Regions from separate parts of the Micromonospora matsumotoense genome, predicted to be linked through region 3. Evidence: riboswitches for the same ligand, from Rfam matches in the RefSeq annotation. Region 3 holds a riboswitch; each other region holds the start of a gene.
The links. A riboswitch is a leader RNA that binds a small molecule or an ion and turns the genes downstream of it on or off. The one in region 3 is predicted to bind cyclic di-AMP.

Region 1: it holds a riboswitch for cyclic di-AMP, as region 3 does, so the genes downstream of both, ACQP1S_RS03115 (coiled-coil domain-containing protein) here and ACQP1S_RS24250 (coiled-coil domain-containing protein) in region 3, are expected to answer to the same signal.
Region 2: it holds a riboswitch for cyclic di-AMP, as region 3 does, so the genes downstream of both, ACQP1S_RS09900 (C39 family peptidase) here and ACQP1S_RS24250 (coiled-coil domain-containing protein) in region 3, are expected to answer to the same signal.

Annotation. Positions count from the first base shown of each region.
Region 1 covers NZ_CP192025.1:638,594-640,853, forward strand. Annotated here, with positions in the region: gene ACQP1S_RS03110 (carbonic anhydrase) at 1-55, shown strand, start outside; gene ACQP1S_RS03115 (coiled-coil domain-containing protein) at 195-1,220, opposite strand; cyclic di-AMP (ydaO/yuaA leader) riboswitch at 1,224-1,355, opposite strand; gene ACQP1S_RS03120 (YibE/F family protein) at 1,522-2,260, opposite strand, start outside.
Region 2 covers NZ_CP192025.1:2,226,524-2,228,783, forward strand. Annotated here, with positions in the region: gene ACQP1S_RS09895 (hypothetical protein) at 1-478, shown strand, start outside; cyclic di-AMP (ydaO/yuaA leader) riboswitch at 840-983, shown strand; gene ACQP1S_RS09900 (C39 family peptidase) at 1,247-2,113, shown strand.
Region 3 covers NZ_CP192025.1:5,739,942-5,742,201, forward strand. Annotated here, with positions in the region: gene ACQP1S_RS24245 (cation diffusion facilitator family transporter) at 69-983, shown strand; cyclic di-AMP (ydaO/yuaA leader) riboswitch at 1,180-1,311, shown strand; gene ACQP1S_RS24250 (coiled-coil domain-containing protein) at 1,316-2,260, shown strand, end outside.

The sequences.
Region 1 (2,260 bases), 2.3 Mb from region 3:
GCCGGTCGGGTCCGCTGTCCCGGCGACCGGCGAGCCGGCGACCGTCGCCGGCTGAGACCTGGTCACGACGAAGGCCGCCCGGCTGGACCGGGCGGCCTTCGCGTGGTGCGCGATCAACTCGCCGGTGGCGATGATGCGGTGTTCAGGGGTCTCGGATACCGCATCAGCGACGCCACCGTGTCGATCATGTCCGGCTACAGCAACGACACGTGGACGTGGTCGGTGTGGTTGGACGGTCCGGAGTACGAACTCCAGCCGTTGGCCGGGAACCAGATCTGCCGGTTCCAGATCACGTAGTAGATGCCCAACCGGTCCGCGTTGCGGATCAGGAACGCGGCCAGGTTGTTGCCGTACATCCGGGTGTCGTTGTTGTGCCACGGGCTGAAGCCGCTCTTCTGCAACGACCAGTCGCACGCCTTGCCCTTGGGGTGCTCCCACGGCCCGCCGGGGCGGTAGCAGCCGACGAACCGGCTGAAGCCGGCCCGCTTGACCTCCTTGTACATGTGCAGCGTGCGCGGTGTGACGCAGCCGGACGTGGTGGGGTCGTTCTCGCTGCACGACTCGCCGCGCCATTCGCCGTCGGCGGTCTGGCCCGGGGCGATGCGGGCCACCGGGGACGTCGCGTCGACCAGGCCACCGGTGAAGCCCCGCCCGCCGACCAGGGCCAGCGCCTTGTCGGCCTCGGTCTTCTTCTTGGCCATCAGGTTGGTCTGCTTCTGCTGCTCACGGACCTCGGTGTCGACGGCGAGCTTGGCCTGTTCGGCCCGCGCCTTGACCTTGTTGACCTCGGCCAGCTTGCCGGCGTTGACCATGTTCAGCTCGTCCAGGGCGGCGGCCCGCCGGACGAAGGTGTCCGGGGCGTCGCTCTCCAGCAGTGCGGCGACCGCGCCGACCCGACCCGTCCGGTACGACTGGGCGGCGATCTCGGTGACCTGCGGGGCCAGCGCCGCCAACTCCTGCTCCGCCTTCTCCACCTCGATGGCGTACTCGAGTTGGCGCTTCTTGGACTTCTCCAGCCGGCTCTTCGCCGCCGAGTACTCCCGGTTGGTCGCCTCGATGACGTCGGTGAGCAGCTTCGGCTCGTCGTCCTCCTCGTGCCCCGAGGGGGTGGGCGGGGTGGGTGCGGCCGCCGCGGGGGCGGCGGCCGGCCCGGCGACGATCGCCAGGGCGGCGAGTACGGCCACCACCGGAGTCCACCAGTGGCGTAGGGGTGCCGTCACAGTTGTCCCTTCCGTCGACCGCCGACCGGGTTAGCTGACGGGTTCGGGACGGAAGTGGCCCCTACCGCTGGCGCGGATTCACCCCAGGTGCTCGGTTCCCCGGCTCGCCGTACGGCGATTGGGCGGTGGTACCGCTGGCTCCGGTGGGCGCCTTCGGCGGTGACCGGCAGCGAGGTTACCCGAGAGTCGTACCGGGGATCTACGGTCACAACCCGGCAAAATGCGTATTTTTCCGATAACAACGGGTGACCAGTGATGCGGCCGACAATCGCGACCTCGCCTCCGGTCACGCAGCGCAGTGTCACCATGCGGGGTCCGTGCTCCTTTCCGGGTCTGGCCACCGTGCGGGGGCCGGGGTGGACGGTTCGCCGTGCCGGGGCGCGCTCAGCGCCTCCAGCGCCTCGGCGCGGTCGGGGGCGGGCCGTGGGGTGGGCGTCGGCCCGGTGGCGTCGGCGTCGGCGGGACCGCGCCCGGCGGTGGTGACCAGTGCGGCCAACCCGGTGGTCAGCGGCACCGCCGCCACCAGGCCCAGGGTCGCCACCGCGCTGCGGACGATCTCCTGGGCCAGGAACTCGCTGGTGAGGATCTGGCCCACCGGTCGACTGTCGGCGGTCAGCAGGAGCAGCAACGGCAGCGAGGCCCCCGCGTACGCCAGCACGATCGTGTTGACCGTGGAGGCGATGTGCGCCCGACCGACCCGGGTCGCCGCCCGGTAGAGCTGCAACCGGGACAACCCCGGATTGGCGTGCGCCAGCTCGGTGACGGTGGCCGACTGGGTGACCGTGACATCGTCCAGGACGCCGAGCGAACCGATGATGATCCCGGCCAGCAGCAGGCCGTGCAGGTCCACGTCACGCTGGTACATCGACAGCGTGGTGGCCTCCTCGCTGCCGTACCCGGTCAGGTGGGTGGCGGCGGTGGCCAGCGTGCCCAGGACGCCGGTCAGCACCAGGCTGCCCAGCGTGCCGAGCACCGCCACCGAGGTCTGCGCGGTGACCCCGTGGGTCAGGTACAGCACCACGAACATGATCAGCGCGGCG
Region 2 (2,260 bases), 3.5 Mb from region 3:
ACGGGCCTGGCAGGCGTACGACGAGGCGGAGACGCTGGCCCGCCGGTTCGCCGGTGCCGGTGCGCTGCCCAGCCCGCGTACCCCCCGCACCCCCACCGAGTACGCCGGTCGGGAGCGGTGGCTGCACCAGGAGGCCGTGGCGGCGCACTGGCGGGGCGAGTTGTCGGTGGAGCGGCTGCGGGACGTCTTCGCGCACCGCGACGGTTGGGACCCGCGTCGGCACCCGGTCGAGCACGAGGTGATGCTGGCCCGCGCGGTCCGCGAGGACCGGCGTACGGCGTACCGGGCCGCGGCCGGGCGGGAACGGGCGGCGTGGCGGGACGCCGAACTGGCCGCCGAGGCGGCCCGGTCGCTGGCTGCCGAGGCGCACGCGGCGGCGCAACGGTGGCGGCCGACCCGGGTCCCGCTGCCCCGCCCGGCGACGTCCGCCACCCGCCCGGCCCCCGCCACCCGCTGGCGTCCGGCCCGGGTCGGCTGACCCGGCACTTCCGGCCGGCCGGCCGCCGGTTGGCGACGTCGGACCCGGTCAGCGGGTCAGCGGGACTGAATTGTTATCTGAGGGTTGTGGGTGCCGTCACTGCGGGTGGGAACCGGACACCTGGTCACAGTCGGTCACATCGACTGCGCCGATCATCGGTGGTCGGTGCCCGGCCGTCCGGTTGTCGCCTGGACGGGCCCGGGCGCTCCGGCCGTCCCACCCGTGGCGGGTCAGTGCCCGAGTGCCCCGAAATTGACTCGTCCGGCCCATGTTTGCGCAGCTCAACGGGCTTGGCGAGGGGGAAACCGGCCAGTAGTGTCGCTGCGGTCCGGTGCGGTTTCCGATCGCAAGAAGGCGACGCCGCGCCGACCCGCTCAATCGTGCGAGTCACGAACCGGGGACCCACATGCACCACTGGGGTGAATCTCCGGGCCACGGCCCGGGGTAGGGCGATCTTCCCGCCCGAATCCGTCAGCTAACCCGGTCGGCGGCAGCGGAAGGAGTTCCCTCCTCGTGCAGCATGACCCCACCCCTTCGGTAGTCCCTCCACCTCGGTGCCGGGGTGCCGCCGGACCGTCGCGCCTGACGCGCTGACCCGGCTGTCCGCCCCGCTGCCCGATCGCCGTCGGGCGGCCCCCACCGATCCGCCCGGCCCCCCGTCGGACGGTCCCTGCCGAACGAGCGGCTGAACACCCGATCCGCGCGTGGCGTCTGTGCCGCGTGCCGGTCCGGTGTGCCCGGCCGCCTCGCCCCGTGGAGGAACACCCCGTGACGCACCACATGAAGCGACAGCTACGCCGTTTGAGCACCCAGCGCCCGTACCAGATGATCGTCGGCTCGGCGGCGGTTCTCGTCCTGGCCACCGGCGCCGCCGCGCTGGCCGCCGGCGTCGACGACGCCCCGACCGATCAGCGGCGTACCGCCGAGTCCGCCCCCCGCCTCGACGACGTCGCGAGCCGCGCCCAGGCCCGGGTCGCCGCCCCCGCTCCGGCCAGCCCGTCGGCCAGTCCGTCGGCCACCCCCACGGCCACCCCGGCGGCGAGCCCGACGCAGTCGCCCCGCATCACCAGGGCGAAGGTCAGGGCCACCGCCGACCCGGACCTGACCCGCAGGGCGGCCCCGAAGCCGCCGTCGTCCAAGGTCCTGCGCTACGACTACCAGGCCCAGATCACCTACTACTACTGCGGCCCGGCGGCGGTGCGTAACGCGCTCAGCGCGGCCGGCATCGAGCGCGGCCAGGACGACCTCGCCGCCCAGCTCGGCACCACCGAGATGGGCACCAACTCGGCCGAGGACACCACCCGGGTGCTCAACGCCGTGGTGAAGGGTGACCCGTACCGGACCCGGATGTTCGCCGGCACCCCGAGCGACGCGCAGATCGAGCGGCTCCGGGCCGACGTGGTCGCGGCGGTCGCCGACAAGCGGGCCGTGGTCGCGAACGTGGCCGGGGACGTCACCGATCTCGACGGCGGCTGGCACTCCTTCCCCGGCGGCCACTATGTCGCCGCGGTGGGCTACGGGGACAACGGCCGTACCGTGCGGATCGCCGACTCGGCGGACCCGTCGCTGCCGGCGTACTGGGTCAGCGTGACCACCCTGGCGAACTGGATCGCCACCCGGGGCTACTCCGCCTGACCGACCATCCCACCCGCGCCCCGGACCGCCCCGGCACCCGACCATCGGTGCCGGGGCGGTCCGTTCCCGTAGAGGCCACCGACCCCGCCCCGCCAGTGCGCCGGGCGGCGCTCGCCGTGGGCCGATGTAGCGGTGTCAGCGGACTCG
Region 3 (2,260 bases):
TCAGTTGCATACATAGCGATGTGAGCATAGATTGGACCGGGTTCGCAGCGGCGACGGAAGGTGTGGACGTGGGCGCAGGTCATGACCACAGCGCGACGATCAGCAACGCCGCGCACCGGCACCGCGGCCGACTCTGGGCGGCGTTCGGGCTGCTCACCGTGTTCATGGCGGTCGAGGCGGTGGCCGCGTTCGGCACCGGCTCACTGGCCCTGCTCTCCGACGCCGGGCACATGTTCACCGACGTCCTCGGCATCGGAATGGCCCTGGCGGCGATCACCGCCACCCAGCGGGCCGCCCGGGACCCGCAGCGCACCTTCGGCCTCTACCGGCTGGAGGTGCTCGCCGCACTCGCCAACGCCGTCCTGCTCAGCGGGGTGGCGGTCTACGTGCTGATCGAGGCGGTCCGCCGCTTCGGTGAGCCACCCGAGGTGCTGGCCGGCCCGATGCTGGTGGTGGCGGTGCTCGGCCTGCTCGCCAACCTCGTCGCGTTCGGCCTGCTGCGCGAGGGCGCCAAGGAGAGCATCAACCTGCGCGGGGCGTACCTGGAGGTGGTCGGCGACCTGCTCGGCTCCCTCGGCGTGATCGTGGCGGCGCTGCTGATCGCCGGCACCGGCTGGTGGTGGGCCGACCCGGTGGTCGCCGTGGCGATCGGCATGTTCATCCTGCCCCGCACCTGGCGACTCGGGCGGGCGGCGGTGCGCATCCTGGTCCAGGCCGCCCCGGAGCATCTCCCGGTGACCGCCGTACACGACCGGTTGACCGCCGTGCCCGGCGTCGCCGAGGTGCACGACCTGCACGTCTGGACGCTCACCTCCGGCATGGACGTCGCCTCGGCCCACCTCACCCTGGCCGGCGACGCCGAGGTCGGCACCGTGCTCGCCGCCGCCCGGGGGGCCCTGCGGGACGACTTCCACATCGAGCACGCCACCCTTCAGATCGAGCCCGGAGCCAGCCCCGGCACCTGCGGCCCGGCCCACTGGTGACCCCGGTCGCGTCCCGGCGGAGACCGGAACGCGCTCACTTCCCGGGACACCGGACCGAAGATCGTTAGCAATTTGTGCCGTTTGGCCCTTTTAGTAGTATTCACTCTCGTACCCTCAGTCACGAGGTAGGCAGCTGTCCCACGCGTACCGGTAGGCTCGGCTCCGGCCTCCGCCAGGCGGCGCCCACCGGCGCCGGCAGTGGCCGCCGCCTAATCGCCCACCAGGGCGAACCGGGGAACCATGTTCCTGGGGTGCATCCGCGTCAGCGGTAGGGATCTTCCGTCCCGAACCCGTCAGCTAACCCGGTCGGCGGCTGACGGAAGGACATTCGCATGCACGTACGCACCACCACGCGACTACTGGCCGCAGTCGTCACGGCGCTCGCCCTGGGCGTGTCGTCCGCGCCGTTCACACCGGCCGTCGCCGCGCCCACCACCCGGCTCGTCGCCCCCGGCGACGACGAGGAGGGCGGTACCCCGGCGCTGCGCGACCAGCTCGACGCGGCCAGCAAGGGGTGGATCGGCGCGAAGGCCGCCCTGGAGCGTTCCACCAAGCGCCAGCAGGAGTTGGACGGCCAGCTCAAGACCATCGAGGCAGAGTTGGTCGTGCAGACCGGCAAGGTCGGCGAGATCGCCGGTGCGGCCTACCGCACCGGCCGCCTCGGACCGATGTCCGCCCTGCTCAACAGCAGCAGCCCCGGCGGCTTCATGGACCGCGCGTCGGCGCTGGAGACGGTCGCGGCCCGGGAGGACCAGGAACTGCGCAAGATGATCGACACCCGGGACCAGGCCACCCGGACCCGGGCCGCCGTGAGCCGGGAGATCACCGAACAGCGCAAGCAGGTCGCCACCATGGGCAAGCGCAAGGATCAGGCCGAACGCGCACTGGCGGTGGCCGCCGCCGACAAGCCGACCCCCGCCTCCACCGACTCCGGCAGCTCGGACGGCACGTCCAGCAGCAACGCCAAGGGGTCGCCCCGCAACTCTGACGGTTCCTGGCCGTCCGAGTCGTGCAGCGTCAACGACCCGACCCCGGCCAACGGCTGCATCACCCCCCGCACCCTCAACGCCCTCCAGCAGGCCAAGGCGGCCGGTTTCACCCGGTACGTCTCCTGCCACCGGCCCAGCGGTTCCGGTGAGCACCCCAAGGGCCGGGCGTGCGACTTCGCCGCCCAGAAGAACGGCTTCGGTGGGGTGGCCAGTGGCGGCGACCGGACGTACGGCAACAACCTCGCCGCGTACTTCATCCGCAACGCCGACCGGCTCGGCGTGCTCTAC